One region of the Chryseobacterium sp. CS2K3 genome, then DNA from elsewhere that is predicted to be linked to it. Evidence: riboswitches for the same ligand, from Rfam matches in the RefSeq annotation. Region 1 holds a riboswitch; each other region holds the start of a gene.
What was found. Region 1 has a riboswitch for cobalamin ahead of metE (5-methyltetrahydropteroyltriglutamate--homocysteine S-methyltransferase). Riboswitches for the same ligand answer to the same signal wherever they lie in the genome.
Positions count from the first base shown of each region.

Region 2: another riboswitch for cobalamin. It lies ahead of AC5YGG_RS04115 (T9SS type A sorting domain-containing protein); the one in region 1 lies ahead of metE (5-methyltetrahydropteroyltriglutamate--homocysteine S-methyltransferase).
Region 3: another riboswitch for cobalamin. It lies ahead of AC5YGG_RS10740 (TonB-dependent receptor plug domain-containing protein); the one in region 1 lies ahead of metE (5-methyltetrahydropteroyltriglutamate--homocysteine S-methyltransferase).
Region 4: another riboswitch for cobalamin. It lies ahead of AC5YGG_RS00695 (TonB-dependent receptor plug domain-containing protein); the one in region 1 lies ahead of metE (5-methyltetrahydropteroyltriglutamate--homocysteine S-methyltransferase).

Region 1 is NZ_JCAKRW010000015.1:58,384-62,904, forward strand. Features, by position in the region: gene metE (5-methyltetrahydropteroyltriglutamate--homocysteine S-methyltransferase) at 1-1,964, opposite strand, end outside; cobalamin riboswitch at 2,138-2,322, opposite strand; gene AC5YGG_RS19490 (Lrp/AsnC family transcriptional regulator) at 2,515-2,976, shown strand; gene AC5YGG_RS19495 (bacteriocin-like protein) at 3,050-3,334, opposite strand; gene AC5YGG_RS19500 (XRE family transcriptional regulator) at 3,772-4,521, shown strand, end outside.
Region 2 is NZ_JCAKRW010000002.1:222,778-227,298, reverse strand. Features, by position in the region: gene dnaG (DNA primase) at 1-594, shown strand, start outside; gene clpP (ATP-dependent Clp endopeptidase proteolytic subunit ClpP) at 706-1,389, shown strand; gene AC5YGG_RS04115 (T9SS type A sorting domain-containing protein) at 1,565-2,671, opposite strand; cobalamin riboswitch at 2,741-2,931, opposite strand; gene AC5YGG_RS04110 (esterase-like activity of phytase family protein) at 3,186-4,451, shown strand.
Region 3 is NZ_JCAKRW010000005.1:250,528-255,048, reverse strand. Features, by position in the region: gene AC5YGG_RS10750 (CCA tRNA nucleotidyltransferase) at 1-110, shown strand, start outside; gene AC5YGG_RS10745 (YncE family protein) at 327-1,373, opposite strand; gene AC5YGG_RS10740 (TonB-dependent receptor plug domain-containing protein) at 1,379-3,220, opposite strand; cobalamin riboswitch at 3,254-3,431, opposite strand; gene pafA (alkaline phosphatase PafA) at 3,555-4,521, opposite strand, start outside.
Region 4 is NZ_JCAKRW010000001.1:134,793-139,313, reverse strand. Features, by position in the region: gene AC5YGG_RS00710 (MbnP family protein) at 1-76, shown strand, start outside; gene AC5YGG_RS00705 (cytochrome-c peroxidase) at 69-1,118, shown strand; gene AC5YGG_RS00700 (transporter) at 1,131-2,078, shown strand; cobalamin riboswitch at 2,315-2,500, shown strand; gene AC5YGG_RS00695 (TonB-dependent receptor plug domain-containing protein) at 2,612-4,521, shown strand, end outside.

The sequences.
Region 1 (4,521 bases):
TAACACATATGCGTATGAATTTGAGTAGCATCTTCTACTCCACTTGATGAGATTCTGAAAGCTTCTACAGCCCATTTCAAATAGTTTTGCCAATCAGATTTTCTTAAAGGAAGTCCTTCACGTATTGCCGGCTCATCAATCTGGATAATTCGGATTCCTGCTTTTTCAAGATCATTTACTTCATCGCGAATTGCCAAAGCGATCTGCTTACAGGTTTCAGAACGTGGTTGGTCATCCCGTACAAAAGACCATTGTAAAATGGTAACAGGTCCTGTTAACATCCCTTTTACCCATTGATTAGTTTGAGATTGTGCATATTGAGACCAATACACCGTCATCGGATCAGGTCTGAAAACATCTCCATAGATAATCGGAGGCTTTACACAACGGCTTCCGTAGCTTTGAACCCACCCATTTTTCGTAAATGCGAAACCTTCTAATTGTTCTCCGAAATATTCCACCATATCGTTACGTTCAAATTCACCATGAACAAGAACATCTATTCCTATTTCTTCCTGCCAGCGGATAGTTCTTTGTGTTTCTTTTTTTAATAAAGCATCATATTCTCCAGCTGTTAATTCTCCCTTTTTAAATTTTGCCCTCCAGTTTCTTACCTCTGTTGTTTGAGGGAAAGACCCGATGGTAGTTGTGGGAAATAATGGTAATTGTAAGACTTTCTGTTGTTCTTTTCTACGGATTGGGAACGTATTTTTCCTTTGCGAATCCCTTTCACTTACAGCCTCAGATCTTTGTTTCACATTTTCATTGTGGATGAGTGAAGATGTTTTTCTGGTTGAAATAGCCTTTTTATTTTCCTCAAAATTTGTGAGAACAGCTGAGTTTTCTGTACCAGATGCCAATTCTTTAAGATCTACAACCTCTTTTACCTTTTGTTTTGCAAAGGCTAGCCAGTTTTTAACCTCAGGATCAAGGTCCGTTTCAAATTCTAAATCACATGGAGAATGAAGCAATGATGAAGATGGAGCAATGAAAACCCTTTCAGATCCTAATTTTTCAAGAGACTTTGTAATGAAGGATAAAGATTTTTCATAATCATTTTTCCAAATATTTCTTCCGTCTACAATTCCAAGAGATAATCCCAGATTGTCAGGAATAGACTGGAGTATTTCTTCTAACTGTTCAGGATTTCTTACCAGATCAATATGCAGAACATTTACAGGAAGTGAAACGGCAAGGGACAAATTATTTTTTAATCCTTCAAAATACGTTGCGATGATAAACTTTAATTTAGGAAATTGCTTCCTAAGCTCAGCATAAACTTTAAGATACGCTTCTTTTGCCTTGTCTGTTATATCTAAAGCTAAAAAAGGTTCATCAAACTGAATCCATTCAGCGCCCTGAGCCTGAAGTTTTGATAGTATTTCAATATAAACCGGGAGGATATTTGAAACAAGATCCAATTTATCAAACCCTTCTTCCTTTTCCTTTCCTAAAAGCAAATACGAAACAAGACCGATAATCACTGGTTTTGCATTGATTCCCGCCTGTTTTGCACCTGCAAATTCATTGAAAATCTTATCTGAAGTAAGCTTAAATTGCTGATTTTTATAGAATTCCGGAACAATATAATGATAATTGGTATCAAACCATTTCGTCATTTCCATTGCCGTAATATCTAATCCGTCTTTTTGGTACCCCCTTGCCATAGCAAAATAAAGGTCGAGTTCAGAATTGTTCTTTCTAAGAGCTACTTCATGGTATCGTGTAGGAATGGCTCCGACAATCAAACTCATGTCTAATACCTGATCATAATAAGAAAAATCATTACAAGGAATCAGATCTATTCCTGTCTCTTTCTGGATATTCCAGTTTTGATTACAGAGAGTTCTTCCTACAGTAAGAAGTTCTTCCAAAACAATTTTTCCTGCCCAATACTGTTCGCAGGCTTTTTTAAGTTCTCTTTTGCTACCAATACGCGGATAGCCCAGAATGTGTGTTTGCATTTTTGATACTTTAATTAAACTTTATAGTTAAAAAAAGTCCTTTGAAAGCTTCGTAATGCTTTTACAGAGAAGAAACCGAATATAAATGATATAAATAACCAGCAATTTCATCTTACATGAAACTACGTAACAATATATCATCTGTATGATTCAAAGCTTCAGACCGCGAAAGCATTGTCAATTCAGTAAAGGCAGGTCTCCTGACTTGTAACAGCTTCTGTCATCCTTCCCGTTTACACAGTGGATATACAAGGACAAAAGCCTTTGGTATGTTACTTACAGTTGCGCGACAGCTCGTGATTTGCACACGATTCCCTATTAATTTACCTTAAGTAAAACCTTTCCTGTTTGATGAAGATATATAAAGAACTATACTTTTATCAAATGATTTCCTTTGATAGAAGATTTTAATTTTGTGTAAAATTAGTAATACAGAATTTATTATCAATTGTTTATGGATTATTAAGCAAATAAAACTTTAATAATTACTTTAATTAGAATTTTATTCTTTAAATTTGATAGATTATAAACTATAAAAGAATAATATTCTGTGGAACAGCTTGATGATAAAGACCTGAAGTTGCTGAGATTGCTTCAAACCAATGCAAAATTGACAGTAAAGGAACTTGCAAAGGAAATTAACCTTTCACCTTCCCCGGTTTTTGAACGGGTAAAAAGACTTGAACAGGAAGGTTATATTAAAAGTTATGCAGCGGTTCTGGATGCTGAAAAACTCAATCGTGGATTCACTGTTTTCTGTCAGATCAAATTAAAAATTCATGACAGGTCTGTAGGATATGATTTTGTAAAAGAAATCTTGGAGATTGAAGAAGTTGCCGAATGTTATAATATCTCCGGTGATTTTGATTTTCTGCTGAAAGTTCAGGTTCGGGATATGAAACACTATCAGGACTTTGTATTTAATAAATTAGGATCTGTAGATTCTATTGGTAGTACTCATAGTACATTTGTGATGGCTGAAGTGAAAAATAATCATGGATTAACGATATAGTAAGGATTTTTTACATAATAAAACCGCTCTGAAAAGAGCGGTTATACTTTTTTAAGTGCTTGTTCGTTTTATCTTAGCAAGTAGATCCACATTCAAGTAACTTGATGTGAATTACACCGTTGACAACGCACTGAGTTTGACATAATGCATTACCAACAACAGTACCTACACCGCCAACAACGCCACCAACAACACCGCCTACGCCTCCTACAGCTCCGCCGATAACTCCACCTAGGCCGCCAACAACGCCACCAATTACACCTCCAAGACCTCCTAATAATCCTCCGATTGGATCAAGTAGTCCGTCTCCTGAAATAGTTTTTAGTTCGTTTCTGTCTAGTTTTTTGAAATTTTTCATGATTAAGATTTTATATGATTAATACATCACAAATATATGACAAATAATTATATGTTGATATTCTTTCGAATAAAATAATTAAACAATTTTACTATTTAATATTTCGTTAATATAATTGGTAATTTATGTAAATATCGTTTTTTAATTATATTTGATTGATTTACTATTTGTTAAAAAATATATTTCCAATTATGAATTGTAGAGTTATTTTTTCAACAAGGAGTGAAGTTTTTTTATGCTTAATATTTCAACCTGTAAAACGGTAGATTTTTTTATCCTTAAAAAGATAATTTATATTTCTCAAAGGTCTGAAATCTTATATTTTGAAAAAATTGATCAATAACAACCTATATTTCTCATAATTTTATGCTAAAACAGGCTGCAGGTCATTGAATAACCATCTCAAATTTTGTATTTTTGCCTACATACTTGTATCAATGTCAATTTTTTCAAATAATATACGCTCACTAAGAGCCAAGAGAAAGCTTTCTCAACAAAATGTAGCTGATGATTTAACAATCTCCCGAGTGAGATACTCCAAATATGAAAACGGAATTTCAGAACCACCTATTGAATTGTTGATTAAAATCGCTAAATATTTTCATGTAAGCATAGACCTTTTGCTGTCTGTAGATTTGCAGAAATACTCAACGGATGATATGCTGAAACTTCCTGATAACAGGATTGTTCTTCCCGTAGCAGTAGATGATTTGGGTAATGATACTATTGAAATTATACCGCAAAAAGCATCTATGGGGTATCTTGAAGGATATAGCGATGTAGAATATATTGAAGGTCTTCAGCGAATTGCTCTACCCTTCTTAACTAATGGTAAGTACAGAGCTTTCCCTGCTGATGGAGATTCTATGCCTCCTTTTAGAAACGGATCTTATATTGTCGGAAAATATGTAGAGGGAATAGATGAACTTAAACCTGGGAAAACTTATGTTTTCATCACTCTTAATGACGGAATTACCTATAAACGATTTAAGGAAAATAAAGGAAATGCGATTTGCGTAAGTGCTGACAATTCTTTCTATGAGCCTTATGATATTCCGTTTGAAGATATTGTTGAGATCTGGCAATATGCTTCGGGTATTTTCCCGGAGGATTTTGAACCTGGAGATTATGAAAGCTATAACTTTAAGGAGATGTTCCGTGAATTGAGACAGGACATCAAGGAATTG
Region 2 (4,521 bases), on a different contig from region 1:
GAAAGAGAAGATCCGTTTCTATTTGAAGTATTGTTTATGGAGAACAAGCTTGTTGAGCATATGTTAGCATTTGGGGATATTGTTCTTAAAAGGAAAAATGAAAATAATGAAGAGTATCAGATAACCGTTATTGAGGAAATTCTGCATCATTTTGAAGAAGAACAGTATACATTTTTAGTTAAGGGAAATGAGATTATTATTGATCAGGTAAAAGAAGGAATTCAGAAAGAGGAATTGAGAAGTGGAAACTTTTTTGTATCTTTTATGGATGAAGAGATTACCACAAAGGTTGTAGATGCATTAATTCCTTTGGATGATTTGGAAAACTGGGCTTCCAGAAATATTTATCCTCCCAATTATGGAGATAAAGTGGCAGATCAGATCACGGGCGATGTTTTGTTGCATAAATACAGGTATATTGATTATCTGATTACAGAAACAGATAAAGAGCTTGATCAGTACAGGGATACGGATGAGTCAAAATATTACGAGCTGATTAAAAAAATAACACTGTTGAAACAGGCATCCATAAGACTAAGTGATATCATTGAGTATTCTCCGATTAAGGGAATTTATAGAGATCGAAGAAAATAGTTTAAAGACAAAAGGAGCCAAGGTTCTGTGACAAAAAGTCCTATAAAATTTTAGGAATAAATATTGTAATTTAAACATCAAAAATATTTTAAAATAATACATAATATAAATATGGACATTAAAAAGGAATTCAGAGATTTCTCTGTAAAGCATTTAGGAAACAACGGTCTTGTTACCGATCAGTATATGGGAATGTATGGTCCAACGAATCTTACACCATACATCATGGAAGAAAGAAGACTAAACGTTGCTCAGATGGACGTTTTCTCTCGTTTGATGATGGACAGAATCATCTTCTTGGGAACAGGAATTGATGATCAGGTTGCTAATATCGTTACAGCACAGCTTTTATTCTTAGAAAGTGCTGATCCTTCTAAAGATATTCAGATCTATATCAACTCACCTGGTGGTAGTGTTTACGCTGGATTAGGAATTTATGACACAATGCAGATCATTAAGCCTGATGTAGCGACTATCTGTACTGGTATGGCTGCTTCAATGGGAGCTGTATTATTAGTTGCCGGTGAAAAAGGAAAACGTTCTGCACTTAAGCACTCAAGAGTAATGATCCACCAGCCTTCAGGAGGTGCGCAGGGAGTTGCTTCTGATATGGAGATCAACCTGAGAGAGATGCTGAAATTAAAGCAGGAGCTTTATGATATTATCGCTCACCATTCAGGACAAACTTACGAGTGGGTTGAAAAATCTTCTGACAGAGATTACTGGATGACTTCTGAAGAAGCTAAGAACTACGGAATGGTAGATGAGGTTCTTCAAAGAGCAGAGAAAAAATAATTGATTTAAAATCATAAAAAAACGCATCCGATTGGATGCGTTTTTTTGTTTTAGCTATGGATACACGAATTTTTATTGTGTGTCTGTTTCATAATGAAGAGAATCACAACTGAAGACGTGATATTACTCTCCTTTGGAGGGGTGTCAAAAATTCAAAGAATTTTTGACGGGGTGGTTATTTCTTCACAACCTTATGTACCGTAGATCCATTTTTCGTCTTAATCTCCATCCAATACACACCTGCATTTAAAGATTTAACATTGATCTTTTTCTCTTGGGAAGTCATTACTTTTTGTCCTAAAGATGAGTAAATATTCGTCTCTATGATATTTTCAGGAGTTTCAATTTGTATAAAATCACTTGCCGGATTAGGATAAATATTGAATGTTTTCTTGCTAACAGAAGCCACAGACAGCGTCGCATCACTTGCTTCAGTAGGAGTGAAGGGTCTTCTTTCTCCAAAACTTAATCCTAACCAGCTATTATTATTCAGTTCTATCTGGCTGAGATCTGTTTTCTTCTGCCAGCTTGAAAGATCATTTCCTTTATATAGCTTCCAATTTCCAGCTCCTGAAAAAGTATTTAGTGATAAATTTGAAAGCTCGTTGTTAGCCTTTGTAAAGCTGAAATATGAAGTTTGAGACTGAATAAGCTGTAAAGCCTGTTCCGCGGTAATATTTCCGTTATATTTAATTCCAAAAACAAAAGAATTAGCGTTACCATTGGTATTATCTGTTCCGAAATCTATAACAACAAGGCTTTTATTAGTTCCTGTTCCAATCCAATTGGTAATTTGAGATGAAGTATACCATTGAGAGCTGTATGCCGGTACGGGAGTTGATGGTGGGGTGTCGATACTAATAACATCGGATCCGTAAGTAATTCCAAACCATAGCCCGTCTGTTAAAGAAGTGTATCCTGCACCATAATTTTCATTAGACATAGTTTCGGGATTGGTTCCATGCCAGGTAATCCAGGAATCATCAGTCCCTGGAGTATGATGGTTGTATGAAAAACTATATAGATAGCCTGACAAAATATCTGTTTGTATTTTAGGTTCTGCTGCAACAATGGCATTTATCATATCTTCTGCCATTAAATTGTCAGCATCAAAACGATAGCCCCAGGCATAGGATTTTGGAGTGTTATTGTCATTAAAATCGGCAATGAAGTAAGCCTTTTTAGAACCTGTTCCCACCCAAAACTTAATATCGTTTTCTGTGAATTGAGCGAAGAAAAACTGCGTACAAAGCAGTAAGAAAAAAAGATAGATTTTTCTCATAATATAATTAAATTAAAGTTTTATTCCCGAAACTTAGGTACAGGAAAAGATAAAGTCTCCAGTCCTGATATTAAAAAGGTATTCAAGGCAGGTCTCCTGGCTCGCATCCTATAGCAGACCTTCCCGGTTATAAAATCCAGTGGTATGAAACAGCTATAGGTAAAACAGCTTACAGTTGCGGGTACAGCTCAGGATTTGACTAATATTCTCACCTGATTCCCTATTATGAACAGTGTTCAACCTTAAAAACGCTGCAAATATATCATATAAATTTCTGAAATCTGTTTTGTGAATTATATCTGCGTTTACTTTATTTATCAGTGAATCTTATTTATGAAATAGGAATTTGTTGATTAATAATAAATTGAGAATAATAATTGGGTTTTCGGATTGAGAGTTGTTTTTTTTCTGTTTATATTCAATTCATCTAGGGAATCTATTGTTAAAATACAATTATCAATAGGTTTAAGATCAGTTTATAATCAATTTATACTTTCGCGCCATAAAAGTTAATATGAAAAAACTAATATTTTCCGCTTTGGTGATGACTGCATTATTCTCTTGCAGTAAAGATGATGATAATGTAAATAATCAGGATGTTAATTACTCAAAACTGCCTCAGGAATTTCCTTTTACAAACCTGGTAACAATAAACGGAGTAGATGTAATCAACGGAGGATTTGGCTCAGGAGCAGCAGCTCATCCAACAAGAAAAGGTGAGTTCTATGTGATTACTGACCGTGGTCCGAATACAGATTACCTAAACGGGAAAAAATTTTTAACACCTAATTTTACTCCAACTATCATGCATTTTAAAATCAATGCTGAAGGAAAAATAGAGGTTATTAAATATATCAAACTTAAAAATCCGTCCGGACAACCCATTACAGGCTTACCAAATCCTATAGGAATGGGGAGTACTGGTGAAGTGGCTTATGATGCAGCAGGTAATATTCTGGGAACGGATAATTATGGTTTAGACAGTGAAAGTATTGTGGCTGCACAGGATGGTACATTCTGGGTTTCCGATGAGTACGGACCCCATATCGTTCATTACAGTGCAGAAGGAGTGGAAATGGAAAGAATAAGCCCGATAGGTGTGAATACAGGAACGAGAAAACTGCCTGCTGTTTTAGCTAAAAGGAGAGCCAACAGAGGAATGGAAGGGCTTTGCATTACTCCGGACGGTAAAACATTGGTAGGAACCATGCAATCTATGATGTATGTTCCAACAAAAGCCTTGGCAACAAATAAGACTTTAACAAGAATTGTAACATTTGATATTCTTACAGGAAAAACAAAACAATATCTGTATAAGCAGGATGGTGGTGCTTCTGATTCAGTTTGTGACATTACAGCATTAGGAAATAATGAATTTCTTGTCATTGAAAGAGATGGTAATTACGGATCTCAGGGTGGCATAAAAAAAGTATACAGAATAAACCTTAGTGATGCCACAGAGGTAACCGGAGCTGACATTGCAGCCGTAGACGGAATGAAGGTAAATGGTAAAGCATTAGAACAGTGTTCTTGGGATGAACTTACCACAGCTGGAATAAAACCTGTTTCTAAAAAAATTGCTGTAGATCTTGTTGCCAAACTGGGATATGAACATGATAAATTTGAGGGAATCGTGTATTTAGGAAATAATAAGCTTGCTGTTTTCAATGATGATGACTTTGGAGTAGTAGACGACGGAGCGGGAAATCCTAAAGCTAAAATACTTCCTAAAACAGGAAAGGTTGACAAAGGAACTATGTATATAGTCGATATTCAATAATTAGATTTTTTTTAAAGAAAAGTGGCGGAATTTATTTCGCCGCTTTTTATTTGATCATTAAAGAATTCAA
Region 3 (4,521 bases), on a different contig from region 1:
AAGAAAAGGTAAAAGAAGCGATCCTTGAAGGTGAAATTCCTAATGAAAAGGAAGAAGCTACAAAGTTTGTTATTGCCGAAGCAGAAAAGCTGGGATTAAAAGCAAACTAAATATATATCAATAAAAAAGTACGGCTGGATATTTTATCCAGCCGTACTTTTTTTGTATAGTTCAGATCCGCTTATTAATCATTAAATTTTGAATATAAATTTTATGTTCATGTATATACCAAAGCCGGGCGGGTTCAAATGAACCCGCCCGGAAAAAAACACAAATGATGAAAAAATAAAAAATTATATTAAATACTTCATCGCGTATTTAATTTCTTAGTTCCAGAATACTGAGTTAGAACCAATTCCTGCAGAGAACGTTTTAACTATAGATCCTGAAGTATTGTAAACAACGATTTTACTTCCTTCTGTAAATCCGTTTGAATCAGAAGTAAAGATTAAACCATTCACTACATTAAATCCATAAAGATCTGAATAGTCGTGAGCACTAGCAGCTACAGTAAACAAAGGCGAAGTAGGTGCTGCGGTTGCAGTCATGTCCATAGCATACACATTTCTATCTGAGCTGAAGTAGAACTTCCCGTTTGAAATCTCTAGGTTCGTAGCATCTTTAATACCTGTTAAAGTCGTTGTTTTTGTAATATCACCTGCACTTGAGATCTGATAAATATAAGAGTCTGCAGTACCTGCTGCGATAGCATACACAATCTGATTATTTGAAATAATCTTTTTGATATTTTCCCCGTTTGGTGTGGAAATAGTCTTGTCAACAGTATTAGTTGTGGTATTGATAAGAGAAATCTTAGTACCAAATCCTGCCGTAGCATTCTGTACGAAAATATTACCTCCCGCTTCTACAATTCTTTCAGCATTATCTGTAAAAGGAATTTCTTTAATCAAAGAATTATCAGATAATTTATAAACACTTACAGATTTAGCTCCAAGATATTTATCGTTGGTCACATACATATTATTTTTAGCAAATGTCATGTAACGGGGAGTCTTCAATCCTGCTGTAATTTCACCAACAGATTTAAAGCTAAAACGGTTAACGATCTGAATTTTGTTTGAGTTATTCAATAACAAATAAGCATTATTACCATTGAACGCAATCATCTGTAAAACATCACCTAGCTTTGCACCACCGTTATTTGCTCCAAAAATATTATCCTGCTTAAAGCTTAGGTCTGAGCTCACAAAAGTTACCTCTGCACTTGGTGTATTATACTTACCTTCATTGGCAATTAAGAATCCGTTTCCGTAGAACATTTCTTGTTCAGAAGTACTGTCTGTACTACAAGAAGCAACTCCTAAAAGAAGCGCAAAAGCAAAAAGAAGATGTAAAAATTTGTTCAGTTTCATATCATTTAAAAATTAATTGTTGCACAAATACTAAAATTTCTCTTTGGCATAGGATAATCAATTACAGTCTGATAAACAGTATTCGTAAGATTATTCACTTTAAAGCCTAATGTATATTTTTTCAAAATATCGGCAGAAACTCCTGCATTCAAAAGAACGTAAGAATCTATAGCCGTTGCTCTATCTTCATTCGTTGTTGTGTAGGTAAGCCCATTGATAAGCGCCTGAGCATAAATTTTCAGGAAATCAAATCTATAATCTATTGCCCCCATAGCTTTGTGTAAAGGAACATAAGTCATCTGCATCCGGGTATCCTTATTAATAGATTTTGAATACGTATATCCTGCATTGATTTTCAGCCCATGTCTTCCGAAATTTTTATTCCAGGTTACCTGAGACTCCAGCCCATAAAATTCTGCATTATTTGTATTGACGGGTGCCCAATATCCATAAGGAGTAGGAAGCCATCTGATAAGATCTTTGATCTCCATATAATAAGGGCTCAGATTAATCTTAAAATCTCCAAACCTAAACTCATGATTCATATCCACATTGGAAGAGGTCTCAGATTTTAAATCCAGGTTCCCGCCGGGTTGCCAGTACAAATCATTAAAAGATGGAAATCTGAAGTTTCTCGAAAAGCTGGCACTCACCTGATACCATTGTAAAGGACTCCATCTTCCTGAAAAGGAATACAAAAGCGGAGAAGAGATACCTTCTACAAAATCCTTCTTGATTCCTGCTTCAAAACGTAAATCTTTATTTACAAAATATCTTATCATTCCCGCTAAAGAACCTACATTACGTCTGATCGTTCCTATTCCGGTTTCATAGCCTTGTGCTTTATTCACCTGGAATTCTCCGATAGCATTAAAATTAATCTTTGGAGTAATGAAATAATTAAAATCGTTTTTAAAAATATAGTTCTTTCCTTCTGCACCACTCGATTTAGGTAAATTAAGCGCCGAGAAATACTGGAAATTATCTTCGGTATAAGCAGCTTTCAGACTATTGGACAGATTTTCTTTATTAACATCCCATGAAATTACACTTCGTAAAGTCTGAGCTTTATATTTCGTTCTGTTACCATTGGACTCGTAAATAGGATAATGCTGTGAAGCGTCAAACACCTGACTTTGCCAGGAAATGGTCTGATCATGGGCAATTTTATAAGCTGTTCCCACATTAAAGGTTGTATTATAATACCTTCCATTAATATTCTTGAATGGTGTAATACCCGTTATATATTCCGGAACTTCATAATCATTTGCGCTTACAGCATAGTTTAAAGAAGCCTTAAAGCTGAATTTCTCATTACTGTAAGAACCTTTAACAAAGTTATTGTAAGTACCAAAAGATGCTGCCTCTGAAAACAGAGAACCATGAAAACCTTTATTAAATTCAAGAGTGTTATTCAGGTGAATACTCCCCCCGATAGCTCCCGAGCCATACGTAACACTTCCTCCGCCAGCCTTTACTCCGATCTGGTCATATCCGAATAAAGCAATATTATTGACGTCACCCTGACCTAAAAAGTTAGAATTGATATTAATACCATTCCAGACAAAAGCAGTCTGCTGAGCTGTAGTTCCTCTGAAAGAAGGTGAAGAAACTGCACCACGACCATTTTCTTTAATATAAACATCAGATTGAAACCTCAACAGTTCAGAAAGGTTACTGGAGTTTTTTTGTATTTCTGAAGGAGTGATGATTTTAATAGGATGAAATTGCTTCGCCTTATTCATCTGGCTGTCGAAAATATAAATGGTATCAATTGATTTCTCCTGACCGAAAAGAAAACAGCCATAAGACGACAAAAACAGTACTACAGATCTTTTTATATTCATATCTTTTTACTTTTCCTCCGAAAGCAATATGTTTTATTGATTATCATTCTGGCAGGTCTCCTGACTTTCGCTTTCTGCGCCTTCCCGTTTTTACACAGTGGCTTTTTACAGAAATTTTTATTGCGATTTACAGTTGCGGGGACAGTCTGGGCATTTCACCCAATTCCCTTTTCATTCCAATATACTGGAAACCAAAATTTTTGCAAAGATAGTTTTTTAAACGTATTAGCCAAAAAAGGAACTTATGCTCTACCCTTTTCCTTTTCATATATTCTAAAATAAAAAGCTGCTTCCAATCCTGAAAGCAGCTCTATATTGATAATAATTGTATAAATTATTTACCCATAACTTCTGTGATTGGATTTCCAACATTTCCGCTTGGGAACTGAATTTTTAACAGTGAAGAAACAGTAGGGGCAATATCAGTCATGTGATAAGCCTTGTTACTTTCTCCCTGCTTTACACCCCATCCCATAAAGATCAATGGAATGTGCGAGTCATAAGAATTCCATACACTGTGTGTAGTACCTGTTTTAGAATATGGAGGAAGCATTGAGTCATGCGAAATCAGCTGAATATCTCCACTTCTCTGTCTGTTGATCCCATTAATAATTCTCTGCTTGATCGGCTCCGGAATGCTGGCTTCCTGAACCCTGTCTACAGAAACTGCATATAAAACAGTAGGATCTTTTTCTAATTCTTTTACAGTAAAGTTTCTTACATCATCCAGTTCAAGTTTGCTGTCTGCCAATACTTTTCTGTCAAAGTAGATCTGATAATTGTCAATCGCATTGATTAGCTTATCTGCTCCGAATTTATCTTTAAGCTTTTGGTTAAGATTTTTTTCTGCACCTTCACCAAAGAAACCTGTCGGGATTTTATGTTCTTTCAGGAATCCTACAGAATGTGCGCCACCATGGTCAGCAGAAAGGAAAACAGTATACTCTCCTTTTCCAACTTTTGAATCCAGGTAATTGAAGAATTGTGCTAAATCCTGATCTAATCTGATATACACATCTTCTACTTCAATAGAATTCGGTCCGAATTTATGTCCTGCATAATCCGTAGAAGCCAGATTGATTGCTAAAAAGTCTGTAATATTATCACCACCCAATTTTTCACCTTCTACAGAAGCTTCCGCTAACTTTAATGTCAAAGTATTTCCAAAAGGTGTATAACGGATATTATCTTTTTTAGTCTGATAATCCTTAGCAAGATCATTGTAAGGGAATGTAGGTGTTTTTGCGCTTCCTAATAGTCCTTCCCAAGGTGAATTGTCCGGAGCACTTTCCGTGTATTGG
Region 4 (4,521 bases), on a different contig from region 1:
CTCAAGCCAGCATTTAGTAGATGTGACCAATAATCTTACAAAAATGTTTAAAGTAGACCATGTACACAATGATTAATTTCTTTTTGAAAACAATACTATTCCTGATGGTTGTGCTGCTGGGTTTTGTTTCCTGCTCAGATGAGGTGATGCAGCCTTTAGAAAAAGATGAAGCATATCATCTTAACTTCCCGTCTTACTTTCCGGAAATGACATTTGATCAATCTGCGAATCCGGTAACAAAAAATGGAGTAGAACTGGGGAGAAAGTTATTCTACGAAGGAAGGCTTTCAAGAAATAATACAATTTCATGCGGTTTCTGTCATATTCAGGAAAATGCTTTTACCCATCATGGGCATACGGTAAGCCATGGAGTAGATGACAGAATCGGAATAAGAAATGCATCACCTATTCAAAATATGGCTTTCTTAAAAAGATATATGTGGGATGGTGTCATTCATAATTTAAACGAACAGCCCATCATTCCGATGACAGACGTTAATGAAATGGATAGCTCCATGCCGGAAGCGATTTCAAAAATAAAAGATGATCAGAAGTATAAAAGGCTTTTCGCTGCCGCTTATGGTGACGAAAATATTACCGGGGAAAGGATTTTAAAAGCATTATCTCAGTTTATGGCTTCAATGATTTCTTCAGATTCCAAATATGACAGGGTAAAACAGGGTAGAGAAAGTTTTACTTCCGAAGAATCTCAGGGAATGGCTTTATTTAACAAAAACTGTGCTTCATGTCATAGCGGAGGATTGTTTACTGATGAAAGTTTTAGAAATACAGGAATGTATTATAATAACCAGTTTAAGGATGCTGGTCTTTATCGTGTGACTCTTAATCAAAACGATTGGATGAAATTCCGAGTGCCAAGTTTAAGAAATATTGAATATACGGCTCCATACATGCATGATGGCAGATTTTATACGCTGGAAGCAGTGCTCAATTTCTATTCTGATACTGTAGAAGATAATCCGAACCTTGATCCACAGCTGAAACAGAATAATCACACCGGAATTGCCATAAACAGTCAGGAAAAACAGTTGATCATCACGTTCCTGAAAACATTATCCGACAAAAGTTTTATTACCAATCCAAAATTTGCAGAATAATTAAAAGTAGACATGAAGAAGATTATTTTAATTATAAGTCTGATTGTAAGTACGATGAATCAGGCAAAAACAATGATAGACAGCGTTTATATTCCTCACGAGTATCTCAGGACAATAGATTTTGATGAAGACTGCGATGCCTGTGGTTGTGCAGCAGGAAACGGATCGTCAGGTTTTGAATCCTTATTGAATCCCCAGTTTATCGGGATTAAATATTTTGCCCAGCATTATAAAGCAAAAGAAAACCTATTTGTAAAAGACCTTACGCAGGATCAGTATTTTAATACGTTACAGCTTTGGGGTAAAATTCCTTTAACTAAAAAATTAAGTGTGTATGCAAGCCTGCCCTTCCATTTTCATGAAAAAAAAACCATGCAGGGAGATATAAAAATCAATGGAATTGGAGATCTTAACGTAATGGGAATTTATCAGCTGCTGGTTTCTAAAGATAACTTTCATCAGTTAAGCGGAGGTGTGGGCATAAAAGTTCCTTTGGGAAAGTTTGATGAAAAAGGAGCATCTGGCGTCAATCCGAGTTTTCAGTTGGGAACCGGGAGCTGGGATTATCAGGCAGCATTGAATTATAAATTTCAGAAAAATAAAGTAGCTGTATTGATTAATACAGATTATACCGTAAAAACAGAAAACAAAAAACATTACCGTTTCGGAAACCAGTGGAATTATGCGGCTACAGGCTTTTATCAGATCGCAGGAAATGAAAAGACTATTTTTTCAGCAAAAGCCGGGCTTCAGGGAGAAGTATATGATCAGAACAAACAGTTTAACGAAGCATTACCCAATACTTCAGGAAGTGCTTTATATGGAAAACTGGGGTTTGAAGCTTCTTATAAAAAGTTCAGTCTGGGAAGTGAAATTATGCTGCCGGCATATACTAATCTGGCTGGTGGAGATATTGAAGCAAAATCACGTTTCAGTATTTTCTTAAACATTGGAATATAGCGTACTCCCATTCAAGAGACGAATTATTATACATTAAACGGGATTATTCTATTTTGGAATAATCCCGTTTTTTATTTCTACAACGAGCGTATCAAATGCGGATTTTTGAAGAAAGAAGTTAAAATAACAATGTCGCTTCAATATATTTAATTCCGTATCAGCAGTAGCTATTCCGAGTTATTCTTTTATAATATTGTAAATCATTTTGTTATTTGTGGCATTATATTAATAATTGTCTATCTTTGCCGAAATTTGGTGAGCCGTAAAAAGCTCTTAAAAGGGAATCCGGTGAGAATCCGGAACAGACCCGCTGCTGTAAGCTCCGCACCAAAGTTTTTGAAGAGTATATCCACTGTTTTTTTAATGGGAAGGATTTCAAAAATGGAGTAAGTCAGAAGACCTGCCAGACAATTAAACGTTTGACGCTTTCGTGGAATAAAGCTTAGGACATCAATGATGCTGTGCAGTGAATGCTGTGCTTTGTCGTTGCTTTCTTATATCCATTAGCGTCATCATTATCCCTAAATGAGCTAATGGTGGCAAAACTGACTACATCTCAACTTCATAAGGTTGTTTTCACATTATGTGTGTTAACATCACAATTCCTGTTTTCCCAATCGAAGAAAAAAGACAGCATTAAAGAGGAAGCCATTAAGACTGTCAATATTTATAAAAAGAATTTTAGAGAAATCATTCCTGCTCAGGTTTTGCAGGGCGAGGAACTTGAAAGACTGAACAGCCATTCCGTTGCGGATGCACTTCGTTACTTTTCCGGCGTTCAGATTAAAGATTACGGAGGAATGGGCGGTTTGAAGACCGTTAATATCCGAAGTATGGGAAGCCAGCACGTGGGAGTTTTCTATGATGGGATTCAGCTAGGAAATGCTCAGAATGGAGTGGTAGACTTAGGAAGATACTCTCTGGATGATCTGGAAGAAATATCCTTATATAACGGGCAGAAAAGTGAAATCTTTCAGCCTGCAAAGGATTTCGGTTCCTCAGGATCTATTTATTTGCAGCCAAAAACTCCTGTATTTAAAGGAACGAAAAAAACAAACCTTATTATAAGAGCCAAAAGTGCCTCTATTGATCTGTTTAATCCTTCTTTCCGCCTCGAGCAAAAGCTTTCAGAGAAGGTCTCCAGTAGCTTCAGTGCTGAATTTCTCCAAAGTGACGGAGTTTACAAGTATCGTTACGGGAAAAAATACTCCAATGGTCAGACTGCTTACGATACGATTGCCAAAAGATATGATTCCGATATTAAAACAAAACGGTTTGAAACATCCGTCAATGGAATTTTAAATAACGGAAACTGGAATGTACGCGGCTATGGCTTTATTTCAGATCGTGGGATTCCGGCACCTATTGTGAACAGCCGTTTTGATGCCAGGGGTGCGAGAATGAAAGACGAAAATTATTTTGTACAGGCAAATCTCAGAAAAAAGCTCTTTCCGAAATTTGAAACTCAGCTGAAGGCAAAATTTGCCTATGATTATACTTATTTTAATGATACTGTATTATCACAAGCTGTTTATCCGGCACAAAATACGTATATCCAACGAGAAGTTTATCTTTCTTCTTCCAATATATATTCTGTCAATTCCAATTGGGATATTAGTTTGAGCGGAGATTTCCAGTATAATAATATGGATGCCGATTTAAAAAACTTTTCTTTCCCTATCCGATATACAACACTTGTGGCATTGGCTACCACATATCAGTGGAACAGGTTCAAATTCTTGGGAAGTCTTTTGGGTACTTTTACTTTTGAAGAAGTAGAACGTAATCTTAGACCTGATGACAGAAGAGAATGGACACCATCTTTCTTTATGAGCTATCAGCCTGCTTCGATTCCGGAGCTTACCATCAGGGCTTTTCATAAACAGATTTTCAGGCTGCCGACTTTTAATGATTTGTACTATACCAATATTGGAAGTACCTACCTGAAACCGGAATTTACGTATCAGTATGATCTGGGATTTACCTATCAGAAAAAAAATGATAACGCTGTCTTGAAGGCTTTTCACATCAAGGTTGACGGATACTATAACAGGGTAAAAGACAAGATCGTTGCAATGGCACAACAAAATTTGTTCCGCTGGATGATGCTTAATCTTGGAAGAGTTGAAATTATCGGAGCTGATGTGAATGTTCAGACTGAACTAATGCTTGGGCAGGTGAAATTGAAACCATTATTGTCTTATACCTATCAGAAGGCTGTAGACAAGACTAATAAAGGATCGGGAATTGATACCGGTGATACATTTTATAATAAGCAGATTCCTTATATACCATGGCATACCGGTTCATTTACCCTGATGGCAGATTACAAAGACTGGAGTTTCAACTATAGTACCATCTATGTAGGGAAACGCTATGACGGACAGCTTGATAATATCAGAGCCAATTTTATTCAGCCTTGGTATACTCATGATCTTTCTGT